DNA from 2 places in the Cobetia sp. L2A1 genome. Region 2 is predicted to be linked to the other one. Evidence: riboswitches for the same ligand, from Rfam matches in the RefSeq annotation. Region 2 holds a riboswitch; the other holds the start of a gene.
The links. A riboswitch is a leader RNA that binds a small molecule or an ion and turns the genes downstream of it on or off. The one in region 2 is predicted to bind thiamine pyrophosphate.

Region 1: linked by a shared signal. The riboswitch ahead of GQR90_RS05955 (ABC transporter ATP-binding protein) and the one ahead of thiC (phosphomethylpyrimidine synthase ThiC) in region 2 are both predicted to bind thiamine pyrophosphate.

The regions. Positions count from the first base shown of each region.
Region 1 is NZ_CP047025.1:1,376,202-1,383,935, reverse strand. Features, by position in the region: gene GQR90_RS05975 (DEAD/DEAH box helicase) at 1-652, shown strand, start outside; gene GQR90_RS05970 (GGDEF domain-containing protein) at 684-1,808, opposite strand; gene GQR90_RS05965 (potassium/proton antiporter) at 1,980-3,689, opposite strand; gene GQR90_RS05960 (hypothetical protein) at 3,832-4,782, opposite strand; TPP riboswitch at 4,974-5,089, shown strand; gene GQR90_RS05955 (ABC transporter ATP-binding protein) at 5,134-5,931, shown strand; gene GQR90_RS05950 (ABC transporter permease) at 5,928-6,695, shown strand; gene GQR90_RS05945 (ABC transporter substrate-binding protein) at 6,798-7,734, shown strand, end outside.
Region 2 is NZ_CP047025.1:3,112,174-3,119,907, forward strand. Features, by position in the region: gene tenA (thiaminase II) at 1-407, shown strand, start outside; TPP riboswitch at 535-677, shown strand; gene thiC (phosphomethylpyrimidine synthase ThiC) at 960-2,801, shown strand; gene GQR90_RS13315 (peptidylprolyl isomerase) at 2,931-3,209, opposite strand; gene GQR90_RS13320 (phasin family protein) at 3,488-3,886, opposite strand; gene GQR90_RS13325 (nuclease-related domain-containing protein) at 4,156-5,427, opposite strand; gene GQR90_RS13330 (GNAT family N-acetyltransferase) at 5,640-6,941, opposite strand; gene GQR90_RS13335 (DUF4190 domain-containing protein) at 7,031-7,393, shown strand; gene pncB (nicotinate phosphoribosyltransferase) at 7,579-7,734, shown strand, end outside.

The DNA.
Region 1 (7,734 bases), 1.7 Mb from region 2:
ACTGTCTGAACAGGTCCGCTTCCTGGCAAGAACAGCTGTCACGGACGCCACCGAGATATCCATTGCGCCTGAAAACGTCACGGTGCCGGAAATTGAGCAGCATCTGATCACCGTCGACAAGGAATTCAAGTCTTCGCTGCTCAGCCATCTGATTCACGAGAACAAATGGCAACAGGCGCTGATCTTCATCGAAACCAAGCGAGGCGCAGCCAAGCTGGTCGGCCAGCTGGAAAAGCGCGACATCGCTGCAGAGTCCTTCCATAGCGGCCGTAGCCAGGCGGTTCGTGAGCAACTGCTGGCGGACTTCAAAGCAGGCAAGATCCAGTTCCTCGTTGCTACAGGCATCGCGGCACGCGGCATTGATATTGATGATCTGGAGCGAGTGGTCAACTACGACCTGCCCGACGAAGCGGAAGACTATGTCCATCGCATTGGTCGTACTGGTCGAGCAGGCGCAGCAGGTGAAGCCATCTCTCTTGTCTCACGTGATGACTTCAGAAACCTGTGCGCCATCGAGCAGCATCTGGGCTATTTCGTGACACGAGAGGTGATTGAAGGCTTTGAACCTGCCCTGCCAGTGCCGGAATCAAATACCGCACACGCGCCTAAAAAAGCGCAGAAAGGCCGTCGCCGTCAGCCGAACAAACACTAATTCACAATAATGAGCCCAGTATTCGCTGGGCTCATATAATTCTCACCACCCCTAACCCTGACACCGGCCCTAGCTGATTGTCGCTAATGAACCGATTGCACCCTTCGTGCTTGGCGCGGAACAGATTGACGTCTGCCTTGGCGATCAACGCCTCAAGGTCCTTATCGCCTGACTGACGCAATGCCACGCCAATCGACAGACTGACATCCAGGCTACTGGTGCCATCATTGATCACGAATGGCAATGCCGAGACGCCTTTGCACAGGCGCTCTGCCACCTGATCAGCACGCTCGCCGTGCAAGCCAGGGCACAACAGCACGAATTCCTCTCCTCCGTAGCGACCCACCAGGTCTTCGCTGCGCAGAATACTCTGCAAGCGCCTGACCAACTCCTTCAGTATCTGATCCCCCGCCGGCCGCCCCCAGGTGTCGTTGATGAGACCGAGGTGATCGACATCGACCATCATCACGCTCATTGGCCCGATATCGACCAACATGCCGCGACCTTGATCGATCAGCTCACCGCGGCTCAGCGCACCAGTCAGTTCATCAAAGCGTACGCCAGATTCGAACCGCTGCCGCAGTCGATCAGACGACCACCCCATCTGCACCAGCACTAGCGTAAAGAAGATAGTCAGCACACACAGGTTGATGACCCGGAACGCAAAAGCCCAGCCAGCTGACAACGGATTCACTGCACCTTCCATCATCAATACCAGGTAGGCTGCCAATGGCATGCATAGGCAGGCCGCACACAGCATCACACGCCGCGTGAACGATGTACGGATGCTATAGATGCATAGCAAGGCACCGAAATAGAAGTAGTCAAAACCTGCTTCTGGCCCGAAATAGCGCAAGGAGAAGCTGATCTGGGCACAGGTACCCAAGGCCAGCAGATTGGCTGCCAGTACTTCACGGCGCGCACGATGCAGCTGCAGACACACGAGGTCGACGACCAGCATGGCGAGATTCAACGCCAGAATGGTCATCTCTCCCAGCCACAACATCATGATGGAATAGAAGAGATGACAGGCAACCGCTAGCGTATAGACCACATTGAACGTGGCATGGAAGGTTTTCTCGTCCGACGTGAGACCGGGCGGAAAATGCTCAAAGCGCATCAGGAAGTGCGCGAGATGGGGATGTGGACTGGCCATGAGATCAACTCCTGCGCTGCTGGTCACAAGCGGTGACCAGACTCTGTCATGCACATATGCCATGCACACATTGGCCTGACATGACCAGAGTACGATATTCCTCAGTCGAAAGGTGATCAGCACATTACACGCACCCCGCCTTCTCTTCCCTCCACTCCCCATAAGAAAGTATCAGTGCAAGCGCAACCCCACTTTCGTGATGCGATTACCCTCTACCTCATTCACCACCCAGTGAATGCCATGCCAATCGACATCATCACCGACCACCGGTACTCCACCAACGCGACGTGTGATGAACTCCCCGATCGTCAGCTGCTGTTCACCCTGTGAAAGAGTCAGACCATAGACATCAGCAATATCTTGCATGCTGGCTCCTCCCTCCAGTGTAAAGGTGCCGAAGAACGCGCGTTGCTCATGCTGCAGACTCTCGCCATTGAACATGCGATTGAGGCTCGGCACGTCACAGGAACGTCCTACCACGCACAGCACATCCTGCTGATGCAGACAGGTACTGCCTTTGGGATGTATCAACACCTTGGAGCGAAATAGCGCCCCCACCTTGGCACCCGAGGGGAAGCGCAGCATGCGCAGTGCGACACCTTCGAGCGCCGTGTTATCGACGCGATAGACCAGCATCTCGTAATCATTGACCGACATGATACCGAGCAGATTACGCCGACTAGGCTGAGCACCCGGTGGCACAATCACCTTGAGCCAGCGTGCCATTGGTGCCAGCGATGAGCCCTGAACCAGCAACGAGATGATCACGACGAAGAACGCGACATTGAAATAAACAGCCGCATTCTCCACACCAGTGATCACCGGGAAAATGGCTAGCACGATAGGCACCGCCCCTCTTAGCCCTACCCAGCTGATAAACCATAATTCTCGCCAACGGAAGCGGAAGAAGGGCTTGAGACAGAGGATAACCGCCAGCGGGCGCACCACCAGAATCAGCGCGAAACTCAAGGCAGCCGCAGGCAGCGCAAATTGCAGCATGGTGGATGGTGAGACCAGAAGTCCTAACATCAGGAACAGTACAATTTGCGATAGATGTGCCAAGCCATCATGGACAGGCAGAATATGTTCGAGATGGCGCCCCGGAAGGTTGCCAACCATCAGGCCACATAGATAGATGGCGAGAAAACCACTGCCACCCAGCTCATTGGTGGTCGCAAAGAGACTCAACCCCAGTGCCAGCGCCAATAGCGAATAAAGGCCAGGAGCCAGATCCAGATAACGCATCAGACGCGCAATCACCCAGCCGCCACCCAACCCCATGCCGGCTCCTACCCCGAACTGCAGCAGGAAACTCACCACGCCAGCAGCCACACCGGTTAGCTGCCCAGTCAGGATTTCGGCCAACGTGATCGTCAGGAAGATCGCCATCGGATCGTTGGTACCGGATTCGATTTCAAGTGTCGCACCAACGCGCTCGTTCAAGTGAACGCTCTGTCCACCAAGTAGCGAGAAGACAGCAGCCGCATCAGTCGAACCAACGATTGCCCCGACCAGCAAGCCTTCTATCAAGGTGAGATCAAACAGCCACATGGCCAGCAGACCAACCAGTCCGCTGGTAATGAAGACACCAAAGGTGGCAAGGAACAGCGCAGGTTTGAGACCTGCACGGAAGGTAGAGAGTCGAGTACGCAGACCGCCATCGAGCAAGATGAGCGCCAAGGCAAGGTTGCCGATCAAATAGGCTGTAGAGGCATCGTCAAACTGAATGCCAAGTACGCCATCTTCGCCGGCCAACATACCAAGGCCAAGAAACAACAGCAGCAGCGGCGTGCCCAGCCGCGCTGATACACGGCTAGCCAATACGCTCAGTGCGATCAGCATCCCTGCCAACAAGAAGTAATAATTCAGGTTCTCTACCACGTTCTCTCCCCCGCCATGCCCTGCACCAGATCTCGAGTGACGTCCGCGACGACTCACGGACAGTATTCCATGTCGACGCCGGGGTTGCAGAGAAATTTCTCAGCCATTCATGCACTTGCAGCTACCGGCCCGCGCACCTTGCTCAAGGGAGGCTTCGCGGAGATACCCAAGCAGGCACGGCGGCAAGTGCGGTAAACGACAACGGACCAAACGCCTCCATGGCCCACAGCAAAGCGCGGCAAAGTCCGCGCTGCCCTTCAATATCGACCATCCTGCCATGCCGAGAATAACCCGCCATGAACGCCTGACGCTGGGTGGACGTTTCCAACAGCAACTCGATCAATGCCCAATCGAACTCGATAGGCGCCCATACCAGCGCCTCCCAGTCGCTCCAGACCCACCCGGTGGCAGCACACAGATACTGATCGCCGCGCATATCCGGCAGACTCCAGACCGCGCGACTCGGTTGACTGAAGGTGCGTGTCAGTAAATCACCAAGCTCCGCCCGCCGCGGGTGCTGACCCAGGAAACGAATGACACGTGCATTCCAGTGCAATAATGGCATCGGCTGTGCCAACGGCTGACCGAAGCCTGAGACCGTATCCTGATGCAAACGTCCCAACTGATCACCGAGGAGTTCACAGAAGGTGGCGCTGAGATCACTGGGCTGCCCACTGGACCACGGCAGATGCCAGACCGGCGCACCATCGAGACGCCCGAGATAGGTCAGTGGAAGTGGTGGTAGTGGTAAACGCGCCGGCAACGCACCCGCCAGATGCGTCAGTGCCTCAGGCTGACGCCAGCGATCAGCCCCGAATACACCCCGCATCGCGCGCCAGAAGGGATCATTATCGGGACCAGTGCGCGCCAGCTTGATGATGCCCGGCGTGCCTCCCCGCTGCCGCCAAAGCCAATTGGCACTGTCCGGCCATGCCAGTGCCAGCGGCTCAAGCGATTGACCGAGATAGATGGATAATCTGCGAGTCAGGGCGTCTTCTGGCCAACCGCGCGGAAGCGGCCCCGAAGAGGTATCGGGGCGCTGTGGTGGCACAGGATAGTGCGAGCAGCTCGAGAGATCCGAAGTGTCAGGCATGGCGATCTCCAATGGCAACAAGGCTCCAACAACATGTTCAACAGCATACCCAACGGAATGCCACGCGGCATAGCATCACGTTTATCCGGTAATGACCGTGACTTGAGACGATGATTTGAGACGATGACTAATCAAGTCACCACACCCGACGATGGCAGGGATGCAACCAGCAAGGCGGTAACGTTACACTGTGCACTGGATGGGGGTGCCCGGTGACGGGCTGAGAGCCACTGCGCACGACGCGACACGGCAACCCCTGGAACCTGATCCGGTTGATACCGGCGGAGGGAATCCTGGGCGCCTGCCTGCTAGTCAAGGCGTCCTGCGTGCTTCCTCCTGCCGGCACGCCGCATGACTTCGGACTACATTGTGTCGCTGGGACTTACCCTCAATAACGCTCGCATTGACTACGCTGGCCACACGCTATTTCGCGACCTGACGGCGCGTCTTGATGCCGGCAGCTGGACAGCGCTGCTCGGACGCTCCGGCTGCGGCAAGAGCTCACTATTGCGGCTGTTGGCAGGTCTCGAGATGCCGGACCACCATCAGCTTGAACTACACACCGATGATGGCCACCCTCTATCTGGTCGAGTGGCGTGGATGGCTCAGCAGGATTTGCTGCTCCCCTGGCGGCGTGTGCTGGACAATCTGTGCCTGGGGGATGACCTCCACGGGCGCCCACGCAACATCGCTCGCGCACGCGAGCTATTGGCTGCAGTTGGGCTAGCGGGGCGCGAGAAAGCCTGGCCAGATACCCTCTCCGGTGGGCAGCGTCAGCGAGTCGCACTGGCGCGCACTCTCTATCAGGAAGCCCCGGTCGTCATGATGGACGAGCCCTTCTCTGCCGTAGATGCCATCACACGCCTTGAGTTACATGATCTCGCTAGCCGCCTGCTGGAAGGTCGCACCGTATTGATGGTCACGCACGACCCCCTTGAGGCGCTGCGCCTTGCGGATCAACTGTTACTGCTACGCCCAGCTACACGCGAAAGCCATGGCGCCGTACTCGATCGCCTGCCGGGGATGTCACCGCCGCGGCCCGTCCCTCTTGACGCACCTGCCCTGCAACAGGCGCAGGCCGAATTGATCGCGCGACTGCGAGACCCGAGTGAGGCCTTTATTCCGGCAACCACGAAGGTGCACGCATGAAGCGTCTGCATGCACTCCGTCACCTATTGATCAGCACTTGCGTCCTGCTGGGTCTCTGGCAGTTGGTCATCGTCATCACCGAAGTGCCCCCCTACATTCTGCCCGCCCCACTGGCAGTCGCAAAGGTGCTGATCCAGCAGGCACCGACGCTTGCTCACCATGCGAGCATTACCTTTACCGAGATTCTCGCCGGTTTGGTACTGGGCATTCTGCTCGGCCTGAGTACCGCATTGGCGCTGGCCTTCATTCCTCGCTTGCGCCGCACCCTGTTGCCGATACTGCTGATCAGCCAGGTCATCCCCCTCTTTGCCATCGCGCCGCTACTGGTGCTATGGCTGGGCTACGACATGCTGTCGAAGGTAGTGATGGCAACGCTGATCATCTACTTCCCTGTTGCCTCTACCGGCTACGATGGATTGCGTCAGACGCGCCAGGGGTGGTTAGACCTTGCCCACACCCTCGGTGCGAGCCCATGGCGTCTGTTGATCCATGTTCAGCTGCCCGCCGCCCTGCCGTCGCTTGCCTCCGGCATGCGCATGGCAGCCACTGCGGCCCCCATTGGCGCCGTTATCGGCGAATGGGCCGGTGCCAGTCAAGGACTGGGCTACCTGATGCTCAACGCCAACGCGCGAATGGAAATCGACCTGATGTTTGCCGCGCTACTGGTACTGGTCACGTTCTCACTGCTGCTTTACTTCTCGATTGATGCTCTGTTACGCACGCTGATGCCCTGGCATCGCGACAGCCTGACTCGCCTCAACTGATGTTGCGCCTAACCGATACACACCACTGCCGTGCTCAATGATTTCATGCTGCCTGTCATTGAACGGCAGACCCAACACCCCGTGATCACAAGGAACTACGCCATGCCTCTTTCGCCATCGGCGCCATGCCGACTCAGCATGTTGGCACGCCAGCTGCGGCTACCACTCGCGGCATTGTTTGCGTCAATCTTCCTGAGCACCCTGCCCAGCACTGCATTGGCGGCGGATGCCGCCAGCGATACCCCCGCAACTGCCACGACGACCAACGCCTCTGCTGATGCGACCAGTGAGCCCGTTGCCGCCATCAACAGCCAATCGACAGCGAAAGACGAGAAGGCCGCAGCCAAGAATACGGCTGATAAAGATTCCGCTGACGAAGGTGTATCAGAAAAGGCGGCCACGGCCGAGAAGCCGCTGACACACCTCAAGGTCATGCTGGACTGGTATACCAATCCGGGGCATGGCCCATTGGTGCTGGCTCAAGCGCTGGGACTGTTCAAGAAGCACGGCTTGGAAGTGGAGCTGATCGCACCCGCTGATCCTAGCGTACCGCCCAAGCTCGCTGCCGCAGAGCGTGTCGATATTGCCATCAGCTACCAGCCGCAGCTGCACCTGCAGATCGATCAGGGTCTGCCGCTAGTGCGTATCGGCACCCTCGTCGCGACTCCGCTCAACGTGGTGGTGGTGCGCGCGGATAGCGATATTCACTCGATGGCAGACCTCAAGGGCAAGCGTGTCGGCTATTCCGTCGGTGGGGTTGAAGAAGTGTTGCTATCCACCATGCTTCAGCACAGTGGCCTCAGCCTTGATGACATCACGCTGATTAACGTCAATTTCTCGCTGACGCCATCTCTGCTGACTCGCAAGGTCGATGCCGTCACCGGCGCCTTCCGTAACTTCGAGCTGGCCCAGATGGCACAGGAAGGCGTCAAGGGGCGTGCTTTCTATATCGAAGAAGAAGGTGTACCGACTTATGACGAGCTGATCTTCGTCGCCAATAGCGACAGCTATTCGCGCAAGCACACTCAATATGCCGCCT
Region 2 (7,734 bases):
TGCATATCGGCTACTGCGCCGAATGGGGTATTAGCGAGGATGACCTGAGTGAATTGCCTGAATCCCGTGCCACGCTCGCTTATACACGCTACGTTCTGGACTGTGGCCAGCGCGGCGACCTGCTCGATTTGCATGTTGCTCTGGCGCCCTGTCTGATCGGTTACGGTGAAATTGCCGAATGGTTACTGGACCAGGACAGCACTCTGATCGAAGACAACCCTTATGCCGACTGGATCGCCATGTACTCCAGCGACGACTTCAAGCAAGCCGTGGAAGCCGAACGTGAGTGGCTGAATGCTCGCCTATCTGAAGTGTCAGAGCGACGACTCGGTGAATTGGTTGATGTATTCCGTGATGCCACGCGCCTGGAAATCGATTTTTGGCAAATGGGACTGGATCGTAACTAAATGCTTATCATTAGCCTCACGGATAATAATATTATCATTTAGATAATTTAAATATAAAACAGGATGTCAGATCCTGAATGGGAAATGCCTCTACGGTGCCAACGCATTTCTGCCATTGAATATCTGAAGACGCTTGACGGGGTGCTGGTGGAACCGGCTGAGATCCTGCATGCATCGCCTCGCTGTCCTGACAGACGAGAGTTGCCAGCAAGGGGTCCCGTGGAACCTGAACCGGTTAGGACCGGCGTAGGAATCAAGCTGATGGTATGCCGCTTCGTGCGGCGCTGTCCTGCTCTGGATCTCATGATTGATACTGGGTCAATACAGACGCCATCCCTTCCCTACGCACGGTCTTCCCATGATGACGTCCCATGACGCCGCCCCTATGAGGAGACCTGCATGAGTACTGCCACATCTACACAAGATGAAAACGCTCGCGATCGGAGCACTGAAGACAAGAGCGTACCCAAGGCTCGCGCCCGCACCGATCGAAAAGATGGTAGCCGTCACCTGGCCAGTGAAGCGCGTGTCGATGACGCAGCCATTGCGCCCATGAGTGGTTCTCGCAAGATCTACATCGAAGGCTCTCGCCCAGACATTCGTGTTCCCATGCGCGAGATAGTCTGCTCCCCGACTCAGACAGCCAATGGGCTGGAAGAAAATCCGGCGATTGTTGTCTATGACACATCAGGGCCTTATACCGATCCAGCCGTGGAAATCGATATTCGGCGCGGTCTGGCACCGCTTCGCGAGCACTGGATCGAAGAACGCAATGATACCGAACAGCTCACTCAATTAAGCAGTGAATATGGACGTATTCGCCAGACTGATTTACGTCTGTCTTCACTTCGCTTCGAGCTTGATCACCGCCCTCGCCGCGCACTGGCAGGCAAGAACGTTACTCAGCTTCACTATGCTCGTCAGGGCATCATTACTCCCGAGATGGAATACATCGCCATCCGCGAGAATCAGCGCCGCATTGCCATGCGTGAAGAATACAAGGGTAGCGAGGCCGTAGAAGCGATTCTCGGCCATCAACACCCCGGCCATAGCTTCGGCGCCAGTCTACCGACAGAAATTACAGCGGAATTCGTGCGCGAAGAAGTCGCACGTGGCCGTGCCATCATTCCCGCCAATATCAATCATCCAGAAAGTGAGCCGATGATCATCGGACGTAACTTCCTGGTGAAGATCAATGGCAATCTAGGCAACTCGGCAGTGACCTCCTCCATCGAGGAAGAGGTCGACAAGATGACTTGGGGCATACGCTGGGGCTCCGATACCATCATGGACCTTTCTACTGGCACCAATATCCACGAAACGCGCGAGTGGATCCTGCGTAACTCGCCAGTTCCCATCGGAACAGTGCCTATCTATCAGGCACTCGAAAAGGTCGATGGCGCGGCAGAAAACCTCGACTGGGATATCTTCCGCGACACATTGATCGAGCAGGCCGAACAGGGTGTGGATTACTTCACCATTCACGCCGGTGTACTGCTGCGCTATGTGCCGCTAACCGCCAGTCGAGTTACCGGGATTGTCTCGCGCGGCGGCTCGATCATGGCCAAATGGTGCCTCGCCCATCACGAGGAAAGCTTCCTCTATACGCATTTCGAAGCTATTTGTGAGATCTGCAAGGCCTACGATATCAGCCTGTCGCTGGGTGATGGCCTGCGCCCGGGCTCGGTGGCAGACGCCAATGATGCGGCCCAGTTCGCCGAACTGGAAACGCTGGGGGAGTTGACCAGGATTGCCTGGAAGCATGACGTTCAGGTCATGATCGAGGGGCCGGGGCATGTTCCGATGCACTTGATCAAAGAGAATATGGACAAGCAGCTTACCGAGTGTGATGAGGCACCCTTTTACACGCTCGGACCGCTGACCACTGATATTGCACCGGGTTACGACCACATCACATCGGGCATCGGTGCCGCGATGATCGGCTGGTTCGGCTGCGCCATGCTCTGCTACGTCACACCGAAAGAGCACCTGGGCCTGCCTAACAAGGATGATGTCAAGACAGGCATCATCACCTACAAGATCGCCGCACACGCTGCTGACCTGGCCAAGGGACACCCGGGCGCTCAGCGTCGAGACAATGCCCTTTCCAAGGCGCGCTTCGAGTTTCGTTGGGAAGACCAGTTCAATTTGGGGCTGGACCCGGACACCGCGCGCAGCTTCCACGATGAGACGCTGCCCAAGGACTCCGCCAAGGTCGCCCACTTCTGCTCCATGTGCGGGCCGAAGTTCTGTTCGATGAAAATCTCTCAGGAAGTCCGCGACTATGCCAATGAGCACGGACTGAATGGTGACCCCGATAGTGTCAAGGCAGGCATGCAGGAGCAGGCCGAGAAATTCAAGCGCGAAGGCAGCCAGCTTTACCAGGAGGTCTGATGCTTTTCGCTACACGATAATGCCAACATGAAAAACGCCCTCAGCCATAAATGGCTGAGGGCGTTTTCGTTTTATCCATATCTTCTGACACGCTACTTGCCAGCGCGCCGTCTACCGCTCACCGAATGATCAGGTGCGGCTGGTCACTTCCAGAAGATGGTAACCGAACTGGGTCTTCACCGGACCTTGCACGGCATTGATCGGTGCACTGAATACGACTGCATCGAATTCCTTGACCATCATGCCCGGGCCAAAGGCACCCAGATCACCGCCGCTACGACCGGACGGGCAAGAAGAGTGCTCACGAGCAGCATCAGCAAAATCACGACCATTTTCGATCTCGGTCTTGAGGGCTGCACACTGTTCTTCACTGGAAACGAGAATATGACGCGCTGTGGCCTGTGCCATGACTATCACCTGTCACTGATCAAATGGTACCGCGCAAAGCGGCATGGCCTGCCATTGTGGCGCAAGGCGACGCTCGCCGCTAGCATCCGGCGCGTACTCGTCGATGATATTGGATAGCCTCGAGTGTGGCGTACTCTACAGAACGAGAGCTCTATACCGTGCTACGAGCCATGCAAATGACAACAGTGACAAGTTCCAGACACACAAACGCCCACCCGGAAGGCCGGATGGGCGTTTTTATACAGCTCCCTCAATCGAGAGCTGTGAGCAGATGTCGCTTACTTGGCGGCTTTCTGCATGGTCTCGGAGGCAGACTTGGCATTATTCTCAGCCATCTCCTGACCTTTCTTGGCATTGGTTTCAGCCAGTTCCTGACTCTTCTTGGCGAAGTCCTGATTCAGCTCGACCACTTTCTGTGTGTCGCTCTGCAGGCGCTCGCCGAGTGTCTTGACGGTTTCCTGCTGTTCCTTGACGAAGTTCTGCAGGCCTTCGCTATCCTTGACTTCAAGCAATGCACGAGCTTGAGCAATGGAGGCGTCAGCATAAGACTTGGTCAGCTCCATCTGGGCGCTAATCAACTTTTCGCTGTAATCAATGCTCAGGGCACTGAAAGCACGCAACGGAGCGAACATATCGTCGAACTGCTTGGTGGACTTATCAAAATTGGCATTGAACATGTGGCACCCTCCAGGGTTTTGGCATCACGCTGAAATGAATCCGGAGCTACGCTCCTTCGGCTATCAGGATTGAACCAAGCTTGTGCGCTATCGCGACCGAGCCATCACTACCAAACCTTCACTTACCAATAGTGCTCTCGACCAGGTTCCATCCTCGCTGCAATGCAGCATAAACCACTACTTGCTGCACCGCAACATTATGATGGCGGTATTTCCATATACGCGAGGATTCATTTCCCTGCCGCCTCTGCAAAGGTCTACAAGCACCTTTATAGCTGCTCGCGGCAACGCTCACACAACAGCCGTCCGCACAATGCCTCAATCTGGTTCGACTGCTGGCATAACACGATACTGTCCTTGGACAACCAGCGACGACATCCGTCACAGCGCGGCAGACCCTCGATATTTCGTGATGGACCCTGCATGTGCTTGCCAAGAGAGCCATCACCCTCGATCGCCTCAATATCAGTCTCTATCTCTCTATCGTCACCAGCGTGCGAAGGCTGACCCCAGTGTGCTGCTTGCAGCCCTCGACTTTCAAAGGGATGACTCTCTACTGCCTTCGGTGCCGATGATAGGGATTTGAGGGCAGACATCGGCAAATCGGCAAACGCTTGTCCTGACCCCGCGCCCTGATCGGTAGGCTGTGCCGTTACCGAATCACTGTGTTCAACGGAAGACGCACTCAGAGCAGCGGGTACCCAACGATACGCAGAAGCCGCGCCGTCCGCGCTTACACCACGCGAGGATTCCTGTGTATCGGGTGATAAACCAAGCCGCACCGGCCAATCAATCGTTGAAGTGACATGTTGTGCTGCAATTGCGCGCCCCAACCGTCGTAAACGCCGCTTATCAATTCGGTGCGTGAAACTACGCAAACGCGTGATGGAAGCCGTGCGCCCACTCACCTGCAGGCACTGCCTCCGGAGACGCGACATCGACACCAGCGCACGACTATCCACGATATCTTCCGGCGGACGACTTGCCTGTGATTCATCCGCTATCACGACCCGATACAGGAGTTGTGGCTGGAGCGTCATTCCCATGCGTAACGGCAACAGGCCAGACACATCCAACCAATCTCGAAATAGACGGCGATGCTCTGTAATCGCCAGCAATGGCGAAGGTGTCAATAGTCGCTCCTGGAAATCACCGGAAGCCTCCTCACTTTGGCTCGCCTTGTCGGTACCACCGGTGTGCGTCAGCAGCTCTCCAAATGACGTAATAGTCAGCTGAAGATCAAAGCACGATGCATCCAACACCCAGGCCTGCATCAGACAATTGATAAGCAGGTGATCAATTTCGATCACCTTGTCTTTCTGCCAAAGTCGCAGATCATGCAATACGATCCAGTCATCGCGTGCGCCCAGCAGTGAATCCAGCTGCGTCGCCAATGTGCGGCGACGCACCTGGCGGGCACGCATCGTGCGAAGCGCCTGCAAGACTTGATGACGCTCGCTGCCGGCAAGGGCAGCATCCTGGGCCAGCACCTCCAGCACCAGGACGTCATACTCCCTTGAATCACATTCCTTGATCAGCATGGGAGCCCCTGAAATTAGAATATTAAAATATAGCTCAGTATAGCTCCCCATCCGCAATTTTTCTTGCCATGCAATAGGCGAGCAATACCGATTTGGCGGTAGCTGAATCGAGTCATTTCAGCGCGCTGACGCCTTGATACCGGATGGCCAAAAGGAATAAAAGCTTGATCTGCATCAACCTTATTCAGGCCAACACCTGACTTATTGGCTGACTACTCGTCCTGTCGATAAGGCAGCATGTCGGTTACCTGCTGCCGCGCCTTGGCTATCCAGCGCGTTTCCTCTTCAACCGCTTCCGTCACCGCATCTTGTAACCCGGGGTGAACGAGCCAGTGTAATGACCAGGTATCGTAGGCTGAAAAGCCACGACTAATCTTGTGCTCACCCTGCGTACCGGGATCAAAGCGTGTCAGCCCGCGCGCTAGACAGAACTCAAGCCCCTGGTAGTAGCAGACCTCGAAATGCAGACAGTCGGCTTGAACCTCACTGCCCCACCAGCGCCCATACAGGCAATCACTGCCAATCAGGCATAGTGCGGCAGCGACAGGTATCTGTGCTGCATCACGCGCCTGAATCAACAATAGTGCCTCGGGCATGCTCCGCTTGAGTTGGTGGAAAAATTCAATAGGAAGGTAGGGCCGTTGCGCGCGCTCCCGATAGGTCATGCAGTAGCAGCGATAGAAAGCTTCGATATCCGCGTCACCAATCTGTTCGCCACTGAGGCGGACCAGTGAAAAGCCCTGCTCGGCCACCTTGCGACGTTCACGTCGAATTTCCTTGCGGCGTCGAGAGCGCAAGCCATCGAGGAAGGCATCGAAGTCTCGCTCGCCACGAGACTGCCAGTGATACTGCATACCTGGACGGCGAATAAGGTGCGGCACGGCTGCCTGCCAATCGATGCACTCATCTTGCTCGACGAACAGCAGATGAAAGCCACTATGCTCGTAGCGACGTAAAGCACCACCAATGTCGGCCGCAGGCGCAACACCGGCCTCAAGATGCGGCCATAGCCACTTCAACAGTGCACGCCGCGACGGCGTATCTCCTGCGTCATCTCTCATTACCAGTCGTGGCCCAGCACTCGGCGTAAAGGGAACGGCCGTGAGCTGCTTGGGATAATAACGCCCGCCTGCCCGTTCCAACGCCTCAGCCCATTGTTGATCAAAGACATACTCACCGCGAGAATGCAGTTTTAGATAACGCAGCAGGCCGGCCAGCAGACGCCCATTCTCATCGCGTATCAATAGATGCGCCGGATGCCAACCTGTGGCCGCGACAGCCGCTCCACATTCTTCAAGGGCTACAAGATAAGAATGTTGCAAAAAAGGGTAGTCACAACCGGCCAGACGATTCCACTCATGCGCCGAGATGTCACTGATAGAAGCGAGAACCTCCAACCGCCAGCCATCAGTCTTCTCGACAAGGCTATCGGGCACTCCCGAGTTGTCAGGCATATCCCGCTGGGAGGCATTCTCCTCCAGCCCATCCTCTGCTCGCCATTGCCCTATCACCATTTTCTCCTCTTGTTCTCCCCGGGAGCAGACATGCCGCCCGCACCAGGACATGCTAGTGTGTCGTCATGATGCAGGACAACGAGACCACCATGACAGACACATCGACACCACCCGAAGAATCATCTGCTGATCAAGCATCAGGGCCGACCACAAGACAGGCCTCTACGCCAACTCCGCCCGCTCAGGATATTCATGCCAGCACCAATTCCATGGCGCTGGTGGGATTCGCCTTGAGTGTACTTGGGTGCTTGCTAGCACCTGCGGCACTGGGTGGTGTTGTCTGTGGCCATATTGCACGCAGTCAGATCCGCAAGTCCGGTGAAGCGGGGGACAGCTGGGCACTCGCTGGATTAGTGCTTGGCTATCTACTGATCGCTCTGTCGTTGGCGGGCCTGCTGATATTCGGCGGGATGATGATGACCATGTTCGGTATCATGGCGTTTAGTAGTTGACCGTTAGTCGTTGACCGTCGGCTGTCAGGCATTCGCGATTTACTATAAGCCTCAGCGACTTGATGACCCCGTTTTTCTTTCGATATTGCCTCCCAGTGCCAACGGGACGTGCTTGCCTTGACACCAGGCCTGTCCCGTCAGCGATTCCGGTTCATCCGAGCCGCCTTACACTTGAGCGAGCCTCGATGTTGCACTCGATTCTCGATAATGATTTCTACAAGTTCACCATGCAAAATGCAGTGGTGAAGTTGTTCCCCTACGCCCGTACCCGTTACGCCTTCATCAATCGAGGCGAGCATGCTTTCCCACCGGGCTTTGGCGATGCGCTTCGCGTAGCCGTG